4 regions of the Streptomyces sp. NPDC002309 genome follow, and region 1 is predicted to be linked to each of the others. Evidence: riboswitches for the same ligand, from Rfam matches in the RefSeq annotation. Region 1 holds a riboswitch; each other region holds the start of a gene.
What was found. Region 1 has a riboswitch for cobalamin ahead of ACWCPM_RS16485 (cobalamin biosynthesis protein). Riboswitches for the same ligand answer to the same signal wherever they lie in the genome.
Positions count from the first base shown of each region.

Region 2: it holds a riboswitch for cobalamin, as region 1 does, so the genes downstream of both, metE (5-methyltetrahydropteroyltriglutamate--homocysteine S-methyltransferase) here and ACWCPM_RS16485 (cobalamin biosynthesis protein) in region 1, are expected to answer to the same signal.
Region 3: it holds a riboswitch for cobalamin, as region 1 does, so the genes downstream of both, ACWCPM_RS23450 (ribonucleoside-diphosphate reductase subunit alpha) here and ACWCPM_RS16485 (cobalamin biosynthesis protein) in region 1, are expected to answer to the same signal.
Region 4: it holds a riboswitch for cobalamin, as region 1 does, so the genes downstream of both, ACWCPM_RS18865 (energy-coupling factor ABC transporter permease) here and ACWCPM_RS16485 (cobalamin biosynthesis protein) in region 1, are expected to answer to the same signal.

Region 1 covers NZ_JBSFCI010000017.1:96,313-101,032, forward strand. Annotated here, with positions in the region: gene cobN (cobaltochelatase subunit CobN) at 1-745, opposite strand, end outside; gene ACWCPM_RS16480 (cobyric acid synthase) at 742-2,253, opposite strand; gene ACWCPM_RS16485 (cobalamin biosynthesis protein) at 2,250-3,200, opposite strand; cobalamin riboswitch at 3,303-3,444, opposite strand; gene ACWCPM_RS16490 (hypothetical protein) at 3,635-3,856, opposite strand; gene ACWCPM_RS16495 (anion permease) at 3,889-4,720, opposite strand, start outside.
Region 2 covers NZ_JBSFCI010000027.1:106,810-111,529, forward strand. Annotated here, with positions in the region: gene ACWCPM_RS23090 (class I adenylate-forming enzyme family protein) at 1-565, shown strand, start outside; gene ACWCPM_RS23095 (ABC transporter substrate-binding protein) at 636-1,454, opposite strand; gene ACWCPM_RS23100 (metal ABC transporter permease) at 1,412-2,281, opposite strand; gene ACWCPM_RS23105 (ATP-binding cassette domain-containing protein) at 2,278-2,913, opposite strand; cobalamin riboswitch at 3,069-3,290, shown strand; gene metE (5-methyltetrahydropteroyltriglutamate--homocysteine S-methyltransferase) at 3,461-4,720, shown strand, end outside.
Region 3 covers NZ_JBSFCI010000028.1:62,653-67,372, forward strand. Annotated here, with positions in the region: gene mctP (monocarboxylate uptake permease MctP) at 1-103, shown strand, start outside; gene ACWCPM_RS23445 (GNAT family N-acetyltransferase) at 389-895, shown strand; cobalamin riboswitch at 912-1,088, shown strand; gene ACWCPM_RS23450 (ribonucleoside-diphosphate reductase subunit alpha) at 1,213-3,582, shown strand; gene ACWCPM_RS23455 (ribonucleotide-diphosphate reductase subunit beta) at 3,582-4,595, shown strand; gene ACWCPM_RS23460 (hypothetical protein) at 4,508-4,720, opposite strand, start outside.
Region 4 covers NZ_JBSFCI010000021.1:33,443-38,162, reverse strand. Annotated here, with positions in the region: gene ACWCPM_RS18870 (tetratricopeptide repeat protein) at 80-1,513, opposite strand; cobalamin riboswitch at 1,807-1,990, shown strand; gene ACWCPM_RS18865 (energy-coupling factor ABC transporter permease) at 2,025-2,732, shown strand; gene ACWCPM_RS18860 (energy-coupling factor ABC transporter substrate-binding protein) at 2,729-3,121, shown strand; gene cbiQ (cobalt ECF transporter T component CbiQ) at 3,127-3,876, shown strand; gene ACWCPM_RS18850 (energy-coupling factor ABC transporter ATP-binding protein) at 3,873-4,720, shown strand, end outside.

The DNA of each region.
Region 1 (4,720 bases):
CCTGCAGCAGGGGGATGTCGAGGTCGGCGAGGGCCCCGATGTCCCACGCCTCCTCGTCGCCGCCCGCCGAGGCATGCGAGGCGTGGGTGCCGCCGGCGGCGAGCACGGTGGCGACGAGCGCGTCGGCCTTCGCGAGGATCCCGTACAGCCCGGCGTCGGCGCCGCGCAGCGAACCGCAGTACACGGGAAGGGCGTTGGCGCCGCTCTCCTCGATCGCCTCGCACAGGGTGTCCACGAAGGCGGTGTTGCCGCTGAGCTCATGCGCCCGGTAGAAGAGCACGCCGACGGTCGGGCGGCCCTCGGCACACGGGCGGGAGCCGCGGACGCCGTACTCCGGCATCTGCCGCGGCTTGTCGAACCCCTCACCCGTCAGCAGCACGGTGTCCGAGAGGAACCGCGCCAGCTCGGCGAGGTTCCCGGGCCCGCCCTCGACGAGATAGCGCAGCGCCTCGGCCACGACGCCGGCGGGCACGGACGACTCGGCCATCAGTTCGGCGTCCGGCACGGTCTCCCCGCCGAGCAGCACGGTGGGGATGCCCGACGCCCGCAGCCGGGCCAGCCCGTCCTCCCAGGCCCGCTTGCCGCCGAGCAGTCGTACGACGGCGAGGTCCGCGCCCTCGATCAGGGCGGGCAGCTCGCTGTCGGCGTCGACGCGGGTCGGGTTGCCGATGCGGTAGGGCCCGCCGGAGGCACGGGCCGCCAGCAGATCGGTGTCGGCGGTCGACAACAACAACACTGTGCTCATGCGGGCGCTCCCGGTGGAATGAAGGGCAGTCCTTGCGGCGCGCCGGACTCGATGAGCCGCCACAGCGCGTCCGTGTCCGCGTGCTGTTCGATCAGGTCGCCGAGCCGGTCGAGCTGCTCCTCGCGCAGCGCGGCGAAGGACGTGCCGGGCGCCGGCACGAAGCGGCGGCCCGCGGCGGTGGCCACCTCGCGCAGGAAGGCCCGCCGGAAACCGTCCGACTCCAGCGAGCCGTGCCAGTGCGTGCCCCAGGTCTGCCCGACCCGGCAGCCGTCCAGGAAGGGGTCACCGCCCAGGACCTCGGCGACGCCGTGATGGATCTCGTAGCCCTCGACCCGCTCCCCGAGGGCCTCGCCGGACGGCCGGGCGAGGGTCTTCTCCCGGGCGAAGCGCACCCGCACGGGCAGCATCCCCAGCCCGTCCACCCGGCCGCGCCGGCTCTCCACGTCGTCCTCGATGCGCTCGGCGAGGATCTGGAAGCCGCCGCAGATCCCGAGCACGGGCCGCTGCTCGGCGGCCCGGCGGACGAGGGCCGCCGCGAGTCCCCGCTCGCGCAGCCACTCCAGCGCCCGTACGGTCCCGCGTGTCCCCGGCACCACCACGAGGTCCGCGTCGGCCAGTTCCTCCGGGCGGTCCACGAACCGCACCACGACGCCCGGTTCGGCGGCGAGGGCGTCCACGTCCGTGAAGTTCGACATCAGCGGCACGGCACAAACGGCGACCCGCAGCACGTCCTCACCGACGGGCGGCGCGACGACGGACTCCCGCACGGTCCCCCGCAGCGACACCCTCAGTCCGTCCTCCTCGTCGATGCCGAGCCCGTGCCGGAACGGCAGCACGCCGTAGGTGCGCCGCCCGGTGAGCGAGTGGAGCATGTCCAGGCCCGGCTCCAGCAGGGAGACGTCCCCTCGGAACTTGTTGACGAGGAACCCGGCGACGCACTCCTGGTCCTGCGGCGACAGCAGCGCCACCGTCCCGAAGAACGAGGCGAAGACGCCGCCGCGGTCGATGTCGCCGACCACCAGCACGGGGAGCCCGGCGTTGCGGGCGATCCCCATGTTCACGATGTCCGTCCGGCGCAGATTGATCTCGGCCGGGCTGCCGGCCCCCTCGCAGATCACCGCGTCGTACGTGCCCCGCAACTCGGCGAGACAGTCGAGCACGGTGCCGAGCAGCGCCTGCTGCCGTCCGCCGTGATAGCCCCGCGCGCTCATCTCCCCGACGGGCCTGCCGAGCAGCACCACCTGGCTGCTGCTTTCCCCGCCGGGCTTGAGCAGCACGGGATTCATCAGCGCGGTCGGCTCCACCCGGCACGCCTGCGCCTGCATGGCCTGGGCCCGCCCGATCTCGGCGCCCTCGCCGGTGACGAACGAGTTGAGCGACATGTTCTGCGCCTTGAAGGGCGCCACCTTGACGCCCTGGCGCACCAGCCAGCGGCAGATCCCCGCGGTGACGACGCTCTTGCCGGCGTCGGAGGTGGTACCGGCGACCAGCAGCCCGCGGCCGTTCACGCGCACCTCCCCGGCAGCCGCCCGCGCAGCCACGCTCCCGCCGCGCAGGCCACCAGGGCAAGCCGGCCGACCCGCCGGGACAACCGGACGGCCCGCTCGATGTCGCCGACCTCCACCGCGCGCCCTCCACCGTTCAGTACGGGCCGGTGCTCGACCCGTCCCGCATACGACAGCGTCCCCCCGAGCCGCACCCCCAACGCCCCCGCGAACGACGCCTCCACGGGCCCGGCGTTGGGGCTCGGATGCTTCGCGGCGTCGGCCCGCCAGGCCCGCAGGGCCCCTCGGGGGTCGCCGCCCGCCAGCACGGCGAGCGAGGCCGTCAGCCGGGCGCCCGGCCACCCGGCGAGATCGTCGAGCCGCGCGCTGGCCCATCCGTAGCGGAGGTGGCGCGGCGACCTGTGACCCACCATCGCGTCCAGCGTGTTGACCGCCCGGAACCCGAGCAGCCCCGGCACCCCGCCCGCGGCCCCCCACACCAGCGCGCCCACCACGGCGTCGGAGGTGTTCTCCGCGACGGACTCCACCACCGCCCGCGCGATCCCCCGCGCGTCCAGCGCCTGCGGGTCCCGGCCGCACAGATGCGGCAGCCGTGCCCGCGCCGCCTCGATGTCCCCCGCCTCCAGGGCGCGCCCGACGGCCCGGGCCTCCCGCCCGAGCGAGGCCCCGCCGACCACGGCCCAGGTGGCGACCCCGGTCAGCGCGACGGAGGCGGCGGGGGAGGACCGTACGACCCGGTGGGCCGCGGCGCCCAGCGCCACGGCGCCTCCGGCGCAGACCACGGCGTGCAGCGCGCCCCACCCGCGGTGGTCCCGCCACAGCACCCGCTCGACGGCGCCGGCGGCCCGCCCGAACGCGGCGACCGGATGCCCGCGGCGGGGATCGCCGAGCAGCAGGTCGCCCAGGAGGCCGGCGGCGGCGCCGTACGCGAAGACGCGATCGGCACGCACGGGGCTCAGCCGGCCGTGCGGGCGGGCAGGGAGTCGGTACGGGACCTCACTGAGCGGCCAGGCATCGCGGTACGTCCTCACTCAGGGTGTCCACGCCCTGGTTCGACTAGACCGGCGGTGAGAGTTCCTGGCTCCCGGGGAGTCGCCTCCCCGGTCACAGTGGCGGGACCGCGCCGGATTCACACCGGGCTTCCTCTCCTGCCGCCGTACATGGCCCCGGCAGTCCACCACGGGGCCGGAACGGCCGTCAACTGCCCTTGACCTGCGGCGGGGTAAGTGTGCCAAGACCCACGCGGCACTGGTGGCACCGGACTCACGCCCGCCGCGCGGTCACCGGCGCACGGCGAGTGCCCTGCACGGGCCCTCGACGGCAAGTGCCCTGCCCGGGGCCCTTGTCGAGGGCTCCGCGCAGGGCGCGACATGAACGGCGGCCGTCAGACCACGATCAGATGGATCCCGTATCCCACGGCTCCCGCGCACGCTGCGAACGCCGCGTACGCGCCGGTCACCGCCAGTGCCGCCGACTCCCCTCGTGCCACGGCCCGTTCGCGCCGTGACAGACCGGCGACCCCGAGGGTGAACAGGCTCACCAGAGCCACCGTGACCACGAGGCTGACACCGAACACAGAGCCGAGGGCCACCCAGTCGATCTTCATGCTTGTGCTGCTTCCTTCGGTGAAAGGGGTGCTCAGACGCCGGCTTGGGAGCGGGTCGGCTCCGAAGTCGGGGACTGCCGGGGGAACGTGGACGTGAGGTCGTCCGCCGGCGGGCCGGCGGGCGGCGGCGTCACCGCGGCGATCGCCGTCGTCACCACACCGGCCGGTTCACCGGCCGCGTCGTTGACGTTCGTGTGGTCGACGACCTCGCGGCGGGAGATCTTCCAGATCGCGGCGCTGGAGCCGACCAGGAAGACGGCGACCAGGGCGGTGCCCCAGGGGCCGAAGCCCGTCACCCACTCGGCGATCGCGCCGACCAGCGCGGCGGCCGGCAGCGTCAGACCCCAGGCGACGAACATCCGGGTGGCGGTGGACCAGCGGACCACTCCGCCCTTGCGGCCGAGCCCCGCGCCCATCACCGCACCGGAGACCGAGTGCGTGGTGGAGAGGGAGAAGCCCAGGTGGGAGGAGGCCAGGATGACGGTCGCGGCGCTGGTCTGCGCGGCGAACCCCTGCTGCGGCTGAAGGTCCGTCAGGCCCTTGCCCATGGTGCGGATGATGCGCCAGCCGCCGAGGTAGGTGCCGAGCGCGATGGCGACGCCCGCGGAGAGGACGACCCACAGGGGCGGGTCGGAGTCGGGGGCGAGGGTGCCGCCCGCGACCAGGGCGAGGGTGATGATGCCCATCGTCTTCTGCGCGTCGTTGGTGCCGTGCGCCAGCGAGACCAGGCCCGCGGAGGCGATCTGGCCGGCGCGGTACCCCTTGGCGGACGCCTGGCCGTCGGCCTTCCTGCCGAGGCTGTACGTCAGCCGGGTCGCGAGCATCGCCGCGAGGCCCGCGACGAGCGGGGCGGCGACCGCCGGG
Region 2 (4,720 bases), on a different contig from region 1:
CGCCGACATCCGCATCGCCACGCCCGGCACCCGCGAGCTGCGCGAACTCCCGAGCGGCACGGTGGGCGAGATCGTGGCCCGGGGGCCGATGACCCCGCTGTGCTATGTCGCCGCCCCCGAACTGGACGCCCGCTACCGCACCGACGACGGCTGGGTGCGCACCGGCGACCTCGGGCTGCTGCAGGAGGACGGCACGCTGCGGGTCGTCGGCCGGCTCAAGGACGTGGTGATCCGCGGCGGGGCCAACATCAGCCCCGCCGAGGTGGAGATCGAGCTGGCGAGCCATCCGATGGTGCGGGACGTGGTCTGTGTCGGCGTACCCGATCCCCTGATGGGCGAGCGGCTCGCGGCGTGCGTGGTGCCGCGCGCGGGCCGGGCGCCCACGCTCGACGACCTGTGCGCCCACCTCGGCGGGCGCGGGCTGGAGCGGCGCAAGCATCCCGAACGGCTGCTCGTGGTCGCCGAGTTGCCGCTGAGCCCGGCGGGCAAGCCCGACCGCGCCGCGTTGCGGAAACGATGCGCCGCGCAGTCGGGTCCGGAGCGGCCACTCGCTCCGGCGGGCTGAGTCCGCCACGCGTCGAGGGGGCCGCCCGCGCCGGGCGGCCCCCTCGGTCTCCGGTCCGGGGCGACCGGCGCTATGACGCGGCCAGCGCCGCCTCCACCGTCCTCGCCGCGTCCCGGTACACGGCCAGCAGGTCCAGGTCCGTGCCCGGGTAGTTGACGATCTCGGCCTGTTCGGCGCCCGAGTCGGGCAGCACGGTGCCGGTCGTCATGTGCGCGTTGTCCACGACCAGCGAGGGCTTCTTCTTCAACAGGTCCGACAACTGCCGCGCGGTCACGGCCTCGGGCCCGAAGGTGCCGGCCACCTCCGCGCCCGCCATCTCCGCCGCCCAGGTCGCGAACACCTGGGCGACCACGGTGGGCCGCTTCCCGTCCGGCCACTTGGCCTTCAGACCCTTCCGCAGCGCGGCGTACTCCGAGTCGAAGGACGCGGTCCACCGCGCGGCGGCGTCCTCGGTGCCGAACAGCCCGGCCAGACGCGCGACTTCGGCCTTCGCCTTGTCGGCGTCGTTGTCGAGGTCCACCTCGACCAGCTCGGCGTCGGAGCCGGCCGCCTCCTTGATCTTCGCGGCGTACGGCTCGAAGGGCGCGTAGAGCACGTAGTCGGCGCCGGCCACCGCCGCGAGGTCGGAGGGCTTGGGATCGTAGTCGGGTGCGTGCTGCACCGACTGCGGGACGACGACCTGGACGTCCTGGGCGCCGGCCGCCTTGGCGAGGGCGCCCTCCCAGGTGGTGGTGGCGACGACGACCGGCGAGGAGTTCTTGTCGCCGGACGACGCGGAGGCCGGCGACGGGGACTCGCTCCCGCCCCCGCAGCCGGTCGTGGTCAGGGCGAGCCCCGCGGTGAGGGTCAGTGCGAGGAGAGAAGTGTCGCGGACGCGGGTGCGCGCCATCGGCTGATTCTCCGTTCGGGTATGAGATGGACGGCGAGGACGACCACGCCGGCGGTCAGGACGAGGACGGGCCCCGGCGGCCAGTCGAGGCGGAGCGCGACGAGGAACCCGGTGAGGTTCACGACGACACCGATGCCCACCGCCCAGGCGGTGATGGACCCCAGGGACGTGCCCAGGCGCCGGGCGGCGAGCGCGGGCAGCAGGGTGAGGGCGTCGACGAGCAGCGCGCCCGTCAGCTTGATGGCTCCGGCGACGGCCACCGCGACCAGGACGAGGAGCACCAGGGTGAGCCGCTCGACGCGTACGCCGGAGGTCAGGGCGAGTTCGCGGTCGTACAGCAGCAGCGCGAGGTCGCGGCGCCGCCACCAGAACAGGGCCGGGACGGCGACGGCCAGGGCGCCGATCACCCACAGGTCGGCGGTGCCCACCGACAGGATCGATCCCCACAGCAGGGCGAACGCCCCGGCCGCGTTGACGCCGGACACCGCGAGCACGAGCAGCGCGGCCGCGACGGCGAGGCTCATGAGCAGTCCCATCGCCCCGGACAGCCCGTCGGGGGTGCGGGCCAGCGGGGCGACCCCGGCCCCGGCGAGGGCGCAGGCCAGCAGCGCGCACAGCATCGGGTCGAGGCCGGTCAGCAGGCCGACCGCGATGCCCAGCAGCGCCACGTGCATCATCGCGAACCGCACCGGCATGATGTCGAGCCCGACGATCACGACACCGATGACGGGCAGTCCGACGGCGGCCAGCAGCAGGGCGATCCCGGCGCGCTGGACCGGGACGAGGTGCAGCAACTGGCCGACGTCGGCGGCCGCCTGGGCGTTCACCGCACCTCCCGCAGCCGGCCGGCGGCCATCTCCAGCACCTGGTCGCAGCGGTCGGCCAGGGCCCGGTCGTGGGTGACGACCACGACGGTCACGGGCAGGGACAGCAGGACGTCGGCGGCCTCCTCCTGTCCGGCGAAGTCGAGCGCGGCGGTCGGTTCGTCGGCCAGCAGCACCCCGGCGCCCGCGGCCACACAGCCGACCGCGCGTGCCAGATACATGCGCTGCAACTGGCCGCCCGACAGGGTGTGCAGCGGCCGGCCGACGAGGTGCCCGACGCCCAGCTTCGCCGCCGCCTCGACAGCCTCGGCCCGCGCACCGCTGCCGGCCAGCAACTCCCGCGCCGGCAGCGGGAACCGGCCGACCGCCGGCTTCTGGGGTATCCACGCGCACACCCGGCGCCGCCACGCCCACTCGGTGGCGCCGCGGGTGTCCCGGCCGCCCACCAGGATCCGGCCGCCCGTCCGGCGGTGCAGGCCGAGCACGGCCCGCAGCAGCGTGGTCTTGCCCGAACCGTTGGTACCGGTCAGCGCCACCCGCCGGCCGGCCGCGACGTCGAGGTCGACACCGCGGACGGCCTCCACACGGCCGTGCCTGCAGTCGACGTCGCGCATCACGACGTCCAGTGCTTCCATGCCGCCTCCTCGCTCCTCCACACGAGTCGGGAGGAGGGTGCGGATGGTTCCCGGCGTCACCGATCGCGTCGCCACCGGCGTGTGAGCGGTCGACGTCGTGTCCGGGTTCACCATCCGCATGCCGGACCTTGCCTCCGCTCCCCGGCGACGGCGCGTAGGGTGGTCGCGCAGCTGGTTCGCCCCGTCCGCCAGGCGGGGTGTCGTAAGAGGGAACCCGGTGGGAATCCGGGACTGCCCCGCAGCGGTGAGCGGGAACGACCGCCGTCATACGCACTGGGTCCGACGTACCGGGCCCGGGAAGCGACGGCCAGTAGGTGTCCTCCGGCGAGGAGGACGTGCCCGCGAGTCCGAAGACCTGCCGACTGCCCGTGTGCGGACCGTTCCGTGCGCGGACATCCCGGTGACCTCGAGGGCGGGTCGGCGTACACAACGGACGGAACCGCCGTGCTTTTGCCGCACGAGGTCGTTGCCGTCCGGGTCGCCACACCCTTCGCGCTCTCGTCCCGTCCCCGGGATCTCAGGGATTCATCTCGCGAAGGAGATCTCCGTGACAGCGAAGTCCGCGGCCGCGGCGGCACAGGCCACCGTGTACGGCTACCCCCGCCAGGGTCAGAACCGGGAGCTGAAAAAGGCAGTCGAGGGCTACTGGAAGGGCCGCGTCACCGCCGACGCCCTCCACGCCACCGCCGCCGAACTCCGCCGGAGCAACCGGCAGCAGCTCGCCGACGCCGGCATCCACGAGGTGCCCACCGGCGACTTCTCCTCCTACGACCACGTCCTCGACACCACCGTCATGGTCGGCGCGATCCCCGAACGGCACCGCGCGGCCGTCGCCGCCGACGCGACGGACGGGTACTTCGCCATGGCCCGCGGCACCCAGGACGTGGCGCCGCTGGAGATGACCAAGTGGTTCGACACCAACTACCACTATCTGGTGCCCGAACTGGGCCCGGACACCGTCTTCACGGCGGACCCCGCCAAGCAGGTCGCCGAGCTGGAGGAAGCCCTCGCCGAGGGCCTCACCGCCCGTCCCGTCCTGGTCGGCCCCGTCACCTACCTGCTGCTCGCCAAGCCCGCCCCCGGCGTCCCGGCGGACTTCGCACCGCTCACGCTCCTGGACCGGCTGCTTCCCGTGTACGCCGAGGTCCTCGCCGACCTGCGCGCGGCCGGCGCCGAGTGGGTCCAGCTGGACGAGCCCGCCCTCGTCCAGGACCGCACCCCGGCCGAACTGAACGCCGCCGCCCGCGCCTATCGCGACCTCGGCGCCCTCACCGACCGGCCCAGGCTGCTCGTCGCCTCCTACTTCGACCGGCTCGGCGACGCGCTGCCGGTGCTGGCCAAGGCGCCCGTCGAGGGGCTCGCCCTGGACTTCACCGGGGCCGCCGCGGCCAACCTGGACGCGCTCGCCGCCGTCGGCGGACTGCCCGGCAAGCGTCTGGTCGCCGGTGTCGTCGACGGCCGCAACATCTGGATCAACGACCTGCAGAGGTCGCTGTCCACGCTCGGGACCCTGCTGGGCCTGGCGGACCGGGTGGACGTCGCCGCCTCCTGTTCCCTGCTGCACGTGCCGCTGGACTCCGCGGCCGAGCGGGACATCGAGCCGCAGATCCTGCGCTGGCTCGCGTTCGCGAAGCAGAAGACCGCCGAGATCGTCACGCTCGCCAAGGGCCTCGCCCAGGGCACCGACACGATCACCGCCGAACTGGCCGCCAACCGCGCCGACCTCGCCTCCCGCGCGGGCTCGCCCATCACCCACGACCCGGCCGTCCGCGCCCGCGCCGCCGCCGTCACGCACACCGACGCCCGC
Region 3 (4,720 bases), on a different contig from region 1:
CGAGGGCGTCGACGAGACGAAGCCCGAGGACTACACGGCGGACGCCGGCGATCCTGGCGTCCAGACGGAGCTCCCCCCGGCGACCGCCGGAGCCGCCCACTGAGGCGCGCCCCGTAGGGGCCCGTCCCGCAAGGCGCGGGAAACCGCGCGACCAGCGACACAGCATGCAGCGGGCCGCCGAGGCCAGAGCACCCCGGCGGCCCGCTGTCGTACACACCGGGCCGCCGAGGCCACAGCACCCCCGGCGACCCGCCACCACACACACCGGGCCACCGAGCCACCCGGCCCACAGCACCCCGGCGACCCGCCACCGCACACACCGGGCCACCGAGGCCACAGCACCCCGGCGGCCCGCTGTCGTACTCACCGCCTGATGCACACTGCCCTCATGGACATCGTCATCCGCCCCGCGCACCCCGCCGAGTACACCGACCTCGGCGAGATCACCGCCCAGGCCTACCTCCAGGACGGCCTGCTCGACTTCGGCGAGAGCGACGAGTACCTCGGCACGCTCAGAGGCGTCGCGGCGCGCGCCGCCGTCGCGCAGGTGCTCGTGGCCGTCGAACAGCGACAGGTCCTGGGCGGAGTGACCTTCGTCCCGTCCGGCGGCCCGATGGCCGACATCGCCGCTCCCGGGGAGGCCGAGATCCGGATGCTCGCCGTCGCCCGCGAGGCCCGCGGCCGAGGCGTCGGCGAGGCGCTCGTGCGCGCCTGTCTCGATCGCGCCCGCGCCGTCGAGGGCTGCACCGGGGTCGTCCTGTCGACCCAGCGGACCATGCGCGCGGCCCACCGCGTCTACGAGCGGCTGGGCTTCACCCGCACCCCCGAGCGCGACTGGAACCCCGTCCCGCACCTCGACGACATCACGCTCCTCACCTACAAGTTGACGCTCTGAAGTCATCCGCGACACAACATATGGGGGCGCCTTCGGCACCCGGCACTAGATGTATGCTCATGCTCGTTGTCGACGCAGGGGAATCCGGTGCGAATCCGGAACTGTCCCGCAACGGTGTACTTGCGTGTATCTGCCCGGAATCGGGTGCGCACGCCTGTTCAGTCCGAGGACCTGCCGACAGCGCGCCCGGCCGTCCGGCCCGGGTGCCCTGACGTCCGGGTCTCGTGGAATGGGCCGGTGGACGCGACGCCCCGTGCGCTCGTGTGTTCCCCCCTGCCCTCCGCGAGGTCCCTGTGCCGAGCGAGGGAGAGCCCCACGTGACCATCGCGCCAGCCGAACCGGCCGCAGCGACAACGGTGGATGGGAAAGCCGACGGTCCCGGAACCGCGTTGCTGCGGACCCTGACCGAGCTGACCGCCGACCTCCCCGACGCCGACCCCGGCCGGGTCGCCGCCGCCGCGCTGCGCGGCCGCTCGGCCCGGGCGGACGAGAGCGAACTGCGTGAGCTGGCCACGGAGGCCGCCGCCGGCCTGATCTCCGAGGACCCCGCCTACTCCCGGCTCGCCGCGCGCCTGCTGACGGTCTCCATCGCCGCCGAGGCCGCCTCCCAGGGCGTCACGTCCTTCACGGAGTCCGTCGCCGTGGGCCACCGGGAAGGGCTCATCGCCGACCGCACGGCCGCGTTCGTGCGGCTGCACGCCGACGGACTGGACGCCCTGATCGACCGGGACGCCGACGACCGCTTCGGCTACTTCGGTCTGCGCACCCTGTACAGCCGCTACCTGCTGCGGCACCCGATCACCCGCAAGGTCGTCGAGACGCCCCAGCACTTCATGCTGCGTGTCGCCGCGGGTCTCGCCGAGGACGACACCCCGCGCGCGGTGAACGAAGTCGCCGCGCTCTACGGGCTCATGAGCCGCCTCGACTACCTCCCCTCCTCCCCCACCCTCTTCAACTCCGGCACCCGGCACCCCCAGATGTCGTCCTGCTACCTCCTCGACTCCCCCAAGGACGAGCTGGACTCCCTCTACGAGCGCTACCACCAGGTCGCCCGGCTGTCGAAGCACGCCGGCGGCATCGGCCTGTCGTACTCCCGGATCCGCTCGCGCGGTTCCCTGATCCGCGGCACCAACGGCCACTCCAACGGCATCGTCCCGTTCCTGAAGACCCTGGACGCCTCGGTGGCCGCCGTGAACCAGGGCGGCCGGCGCAAGGGCGCGGCCGCCGTCTACCTGGAGACCTGGCACTCCGACATCGAGGAGTTCCTGGAGCTGCGCGACAACACCGGTGAGGACGCCCGCCGTACGCACAACCTCAACCTGGCGCACTGGGTCCCGGACGAGTTCATGCGCCGGGTGAACGCGGACGCCCCGTGGTCGCTGTTCTCCCCCTCGGACGTGCCCGAGCTGGTGGACCTGTGGGGCGACGGGTTCGACGCCGCCTACCGCCGGGCCGAGGAGAAGGGCCTGGCGAAGAAGACCATGCCGGCCCGTGAGCTGTACGGCCGGATGATGCGCACCCTCGCGCAGACCGGCAACGGCTGGATGACCTTCAAGGACGCCGCCAACCGCACCGCCAACCAGACCGCCGAGCCGGGCCACGTCGTCCACTCCTCGAACCTCTGCACGGAGATCCTGGAGGTCACGGACGACGGCGAGACTGCCGTGTGCAACCTGGGCTCGGTCAACCTGGGCGCGTTCGTCACGGGCGGCGACATCGACTGGGACCGGCTGGACCAGACCGTCCGCACCGCCGTGACCTTCCTGGACCGCGTGGTCGACATCAACTTCTATCCGACCGAGCAGGCGGGCCGCTCCAACTCCCGGTGGCGCCCGGTCGGCCTCGGCGCGATGGGCCTGCAGGACGTCTTCTTCAAGCTGCGGCTGCCCTTCGACTCGCCCGAGGCGAAGGCGCTGTCCACCCGGATCGCCGAGCGGATCATGCTCGCCGCGTACGAGGCGTCCGCCGACCTCGCCGAGCGCAACGGCCCGCTGCCCGCCTGGGCCAAGACCCGTACCGCCCGGGGCGTGCTGCACCCCGACCACTACGGTGTCGAGCCGGCCTGGCCGGAGCGCTGGGCGGCGCTGCGCGAGCGGATCGCCGCGGTCGGCATGCGCAACTCCCTGCTGCTGGCCATCGCCCCGACCGCGACCATCGCCTCGATCGCCGGTGTCTACGAGTGCATCGAGCCGCAGGTCTCGAACCTCTTCAAGCGCGAGACCCTGTCCGGCGAGTTCCTCCAGGTCAACTCCTACCTGGTGCGGGAACTCAAGGCCCTCGGCGTGTGGGACGCCCGCACCCGTGAGGCACTGCGCGAGGCGAACGGCTCGGTGCGGGACTTCGCCTGGATCCCCGAGGACGTACGGCGGCTCTACCGCACGGCGTGGGAGATCCCGCAGCGCGGGCTGATCGACATGGCCGCCGCGCGCACGCCGTACCTCGACCAGGCCCAGTCGCTGAACCTGTTCCTGGAGACGCCGACCATCGGCAAGCTCTCCTCGATGTACGCCTACGCCTGGAAGTCGGGCCTTAAGACGACGTACTACCTGCGCTCGCGTCCGGCCACCCGGATCGCCCGCGCGGCCCAGGGCCGAGCCCAGGCCACCATCCCCGTACAGGCGACGGCGGACCCCGAAGCGGTCGCCTGCTCCCTGGAGAACCCCGAGTCCTGCGAGGCCTGCCAGTGATGTCCAGCCGTACCCAGAACCTTCTCGACCCCGGCTTCGAGCTGACTCTCCGTCCGATGCGCTACCCGGACTTCTACGAGCGCTACCGGGACGCCATCAAGAACACCTGGACCGTGGAGGAGGTCGACCTCCACTCCGACGTGGCCGACCTCGCGAAGCTGTCCCCGATGGAGCAGCACCTGATCGGCCGCCTGGTGGCGTTCTTCGCGACGGGCGACTCGATCGTGGCGAACAACCTGGTGCTGACGCTCTACAAGCACATCAACTCCCCCGAGGCGCGGCTCTACCTGAGCCGTCAGCTGTTCGAGGAGGCCGTGCACGTCCAGTTCTATCTGACGCTGCTGGACACCTACCTCCCCGATCCGGAGGACCGGGCGGCGGCGTTCGACGCGGTGGAGAGCATCCCGTCCATCCGCGAGAAGGCCGAGTTCTGCTTCAAGTGGATCAACGAGGTCGAGAAGCTGGACCGCCTGGAGTCGAAGGCCGACCGCCGCCGCTTCCTGCTCAACCTGATCTGCTTCGCCGCGTGCATCGAGGGCCTGTTCTTCTACGGCGCCTTCGCGTACGTCTACTGGTTCCGCAGCCGGGGTCTGCTGCACGGTCTCGCGACGGGTACCAACTGGGTGTTCCGCGACGAGACCATGCACATGAGCTTCGCGTTCGACGTGGTCGACACCGTCCGCAAGGAGGAGCCGGAACTCTTCGACGACCAGCTCCGGCAGGAGGTCACCGACATGCTGGCGGAGGCCGTCGAGGCCGAGCTGCAGTTCGCGCGCGACCTGTGCGGTGACGGCCTCCCGGGCATGAACACCGACTCGATGCGGCAGTACCTGGAGTGCGTCGCCGACCAGCGTCTGACGCGCCTCGGCTTCGCCCCGGTGTACGGCTCCGAGAACCCCTTCTCCTTCATGGAGCTCCAGGGGGTTCAGGAGCTGACCAACTTCTTCGAGCGGCGCCCCTCGGCGTACCAGGTGGCCGTGGAGGGCACGGTCGACCTGGACGAGGACTTCTGATCCTCCTTCCCCCCGCGATGGTCCTGGGCCTCCCTGATCTCACGGTCGACGCGCCGGTCGCGCGCGATACCGATGAGCGCGGGGAGGACCATGATCACGAAGAGTCCCGCGACGGCCAGCATTCC
Region 4 (4,720 bases), on a different contig from region 1:
ACGGAACCTACGCCTCCGGTGGCCGAAACGGAAGACCCTGTCCCAGGGCACCGCCCGCGCCGCCCGCGCCGGTCGTCGTTCAGCGGTGGGTCAGCGACCTGAACGCGTCGCGCACATCGGAGCGCGAGTCCGTGACGTACCGGTCCGTCGGCGGGTTGTCGTCGTCGCCGTAGGTGAAGTACGAGAGGACCGCGGGGCAGCTCGATCCGCTGATCTGGACGGTGCGCCGGGTGGCGAGCTTTCCGGTGCGCACCTCGTAGACCCGCACCGGGATCGCGATCTTGTGGAAGGTCACGTAGGTGACGGCACCGGATGTGCGGCCCACGTACGGGCACGTCTGGACGGAGGTCCCGAACTCCGGCTCTCCCACGCAGACGACCGCCACCGCGCGAGCGGCGTCGGTGGCCTTCCAGCCGGCGGGGAGCTGGTCGGTGTACTCGGTGTTGCCGAAGTACAGCGCGCGGTTGGTGCCCTTGCCCATGGGCTCGGCCGCGCTGTACTTGGCCGGCCGGGAGCAGTACTCGGGCTGCTCGTCCGCCGTGCCGGACAGCAGGGAGCGGACGTTGTCCAGCTCGATGGCCTGCGTGGCCTCGGTGACGCCGGTGCGGGCCCGGCTCCCGAGGCTGTCGTCGGGGTACTCGTCGAGGAGTTGGCGGTAGTGCGCCTGGGCGGCCTGCCAGTCCCTGCTCCGCATGAGGGTGTCGCCGCAGGCGAGGAGCGCGGCGGGTGCGACGCGGTTCGCGGTGTCCGCGGAACGGTCGAGCTGGTCGCGGGTCGCCTCGCGCTCGCGGAGCCAGTCGGTGACGCCGACGGTGCCGCAGGGGTCGTCCGTGGGCAGACCGTCGAGGAAGCCGTCCAGGACCGTGCGGACGGTGCGCTCGTTGCCGGGTTCGCCGAGCACCGAGGTGAGGATGCCGAAGCCCTGTTCCAGTGCGTCGGTGTCGTCGTCCAGGCCGTCGGCCAGCAGCGTCCCGGCCGTATCGAGGTCGCGGCAGTCCTCGGCCACCCGGTCGCCCCTGGCGCTGACCGGGGCGCCGGCCACGCGATGCCCGGCCCACACCTCGTCCTGGGCGCGGAACACCCCGGCGCAGTCGCCCTTGTCCCGGGCCTCGGTGACGTCCTGCCCGATGCGCAGGGCGTCGTGGCGCAGCAGCCCCACCGCCAGCAGCACCGGCACGGTGACGCAGAGCGCGATCAGGCGCTGCCGGCGGGAGGCGACGCGCGGGATGCCGCGGCTCGCCAGGAACCAGCCGTGGGCGACGACCGCGACCCACCAGGCCACCGCGGCGGCCTCGTACCCCCACGCGGCGGTCGAGGCGAGCAGGGAGCCGAGGACGACCGTGCCCAGGAGCGCGAGTACGGCGAGCCCGCGCCGTCCGAGGAGCCAGTAGCCGACGCCGAGCAGGGAGGCGTTGCCGAGGGCCGCGGCCAGCGGGTCGTGCTCCCGGGTGCGCGGCGGCCGGGGCGGCTCGGGCGGCGGGGCGAAGGGCATGGTGTAGGTCGGTTCGTCCATGGTGCTCTCCCCCTGGCGTGAACGGTCCTCGACACGGCCGTCGGTGCAGCGGGCAGCGCGCCCTCTGACCGGCGTGCGCCCCCTGTTGCCGTACGGTCTCTCTCAACTCACTTATGTGGCTTTGTCGTTGCTGTCCAGCGGTCCGGCACACCGTTGTATACGGGGCACTGTCGGGGAGGGGTCCCGGACGCGCCGCCGGCCAGGGGCGACGGCGGGCACGGCGCCCCGTCGCGCCGCGTGACCAGCGTCTTCGCGCCCCCCACGACACGCTTGTCACCACCCCTGGGGGCGCACTACTGTCACCACGCCTTGGTGAACGGGAAATCCGGTGCGAAACCGGTGCGGCCCTCGCCACTGTGATCGGGAAGTCCGGCTCCGGCCCTCAGGGGCAGCCACTGGGTCCTCGTGACCCGGGAAGGCGGAGCACGGGCGGTGTCACCCGTCAGCCAGGAGACCGGCCGAGGCAGTTCGAACACCATCCACGAGGTGCTGGAGAGGGTCTGCTGAAGCCATGCACATAGCCGAGGGTTTTCTTCCTCCGGCGCACGCGATCGCCTGGGGTGCCGCGTCCGCGCCGTTCGTCGTCCACGGAGTCCGCTCCCTCACCCGTGAGGTCAGGGAACATCCCGAGAGCACGCTGCTCCTCGGCGCCTCGGGCGCCTTCACCTTCGTCCTGTCGGCGCTGAAACTGCCGTCCGTGACCGGAAGTTGCTCACATCCCACCGGTACCGGACTGGGGGCCATCCTGTTCCGGCCGCCGGTCATGGCGGTGCTGGGCACCATCACCCTGCTGTTCCAGGCGCTGCTGCTCGCGCACGGCGGGCTGACCACGCTGGGCGCCAACGTCTTCTCGATGGCGATCGTCGGACCCTGGGCCGGCTACGGCGTCTACCGGCTGCTGCGGCGGTACGACGTGCCGCTGATGGTCGCCGTGTTCTTCGGGGCGTTCGTCGCCGACCTGTCCACGTACTGCGTCACCAGCGTCCAGCTGGCGCTCGCCTTCCCCGACCCGGGCAGCGGAATCCTGGGCGCGCTCGGCAAGTTCGGCTCCATCTTCGCGGTCACGCAGATCCCCCTCGCGGTGAGCGAGGGACTGCTCACGGTGCTGGTGATGCGGCTGCTCGTGCAGTCCAGCAAGGGTGAACTGACCCGGCTGGGCGTGCTGCTCACCAAGAAGGCGGGCAGCGAGAGGAACGACAGCGAGGCGGTGGCCCGATGAAACGCAACACGAGGATCAACCTCCTGCTGGTGCTCGCCGTCGCCGCGCTCGCGGTACTGCCGTTGCTGTTCGGGCTCGGGGACCACAAGGAGGAGCCGTTCACCGGCGCCGACGCCGAGGCGGAGACGGCGATCACCGAGCTGGCCCCGGACTACGAGCCCTGGTTCTCGCCGCTGTACGAGCCGCCGTCCGGTGAGATCGAGTCGGGGCTGTTCGCCCTCCAGGCCGCGGTCGGCGCGGGCGTGCTCGCGTACTACTTCGGGGTGCGCCGCGGCCGTCGTCAGGGTGAGGCCCGGACCATGGAGCAGCGGGGCGGCGGGCCCGGCCGGGCCGAGGAGCGGCGGGGCGGGGGGCTGGTGCCAGGACCCGGCGGAGCCGAAGGGGCCTGAGCCTCGTGCTGCCGATCGACGCGGCGGCGCACAGCAGTCGCTGGCGCCGCCGCCACCCCGTGGACAAGGCCGTGCTCGGGCTGGGACTCACCGTGCTGGCGATCTCGTTGCCGCCGTGGCCGGGGGCCGCGCTGGTGCTGGTGACGGCGCTGGCCGTGCTGCTCGGGCCGGCGGGCGTGCCGCCGCGGCGGCTGTGGCTCGCGTACCGCGTGCCGCTGGGCTTCTGTGTCACCGGCGCGCTGCCGCTGCTGGTGCGGGTCGGCGGCCCGGACGGGTTCGTCGGTCTCGCGGACGGTGGCGCGGTGCGTGCCGGGGAACTGCTGCTGCGGACCTCGGCGGCCTCCCTCGGGGTGCTGCTGTTCGCGTTCACCACACCGATGTCCGACCTGCTGCCGCGGCTGGTCCGGGCCGGTGTCCCCGCGCCCGTCGTCGACGTGGCCCTCGTGACGTACCGGATGAGCTTCCTGCTCCTCGACTCCGTACGCCGCGTCCACGACGCGCAGGCGGCCCGGCTCGGGCACACCACGCACGCCGCGCGGTGGCGGTCGCTGGGCGGGCTGGGCGCCACCGCCTTCGTACGCGCTTTCGACCGGGCGACGCGCCTCCAGGCCGGCCTCGCCGGGCGCGGCTACGACGGCACCCTGCGCGTCCTGGTGCCCGAGGCCCGCGTCTCCGTGCCGTTCACGGCCGTGAGTCTCGCGCTGCTCGCGGCTCTGGCCGCCCTCACCTTCGTACTCGAAAGGCCGCTTTCATGAGCGAGGCCGCCCCCCTGGTCGCCCTGCGGGGCGCGTCGTTCGCCTACGAGGACGGCCCGGCGGTGCTGACCGGTCTCGACTTCGAGGTGCGTGAGGGGCGCGCGCTGGCCCTGCTCGGCCGCAACGGCAGCGGCAAGACCACGCTGATGCGGCTGCTCAGCGGTGGACTCCGGCCGCGTGCCGGGGAGTTGGTGGTGGACGGCGCCACGGTGTCGTACGACCGGAAGGGGCTGACCCGGTTGCGGACCACCGTGCAACTGGTGGTGCAGGACCCGGACGACCAGCTGTTCGCCGCGTCGGTGGCGCAGGACGTGTCCTTCGGGCCGCTCAACCTGGGGCTGCCGGACTCCGAGGTGCGGGGGCGGGTGGCTCAGGCACTGACGGCGCTGGACATCTCCGCGCTGGCGGACCGGCCCACGCATCTGCTCTCGTACGGGCAGCGCAAGCGGACCGCGATCGCCGGTGCCGTCGCCATGCGCCCGCGGGTGCTGATCCTCGACGAGCCGACGGCCGGGCTCGATCCCGACGGTCAGGAGAGGCTGCTCGCCACGCTCGACGGGCTGCGCGCGAGCGGTACGACGGTTGTGATGGCCACCCATGACGTCGACCTCGCGCTGCGCTGGGCCGACGACGCGGCCCTGCTCACCCCGTCCGGGGTCCGCACCGGCCCCGCGCCCGAGAACCTGGCGCGGACGCAGCTCCTGCGGGAGGCGGGCCTGCGCCTGCCGTGGGGCGTCGCGGCGGCGGAACTGCTGCGCGGCCAGGGCCTGCTGGACGGCACGGCGACCGGTCCCCGCACGGCGGAGGAACTGGCGGCGCTGGCAACGCCGGCGGCGGGGCAGGC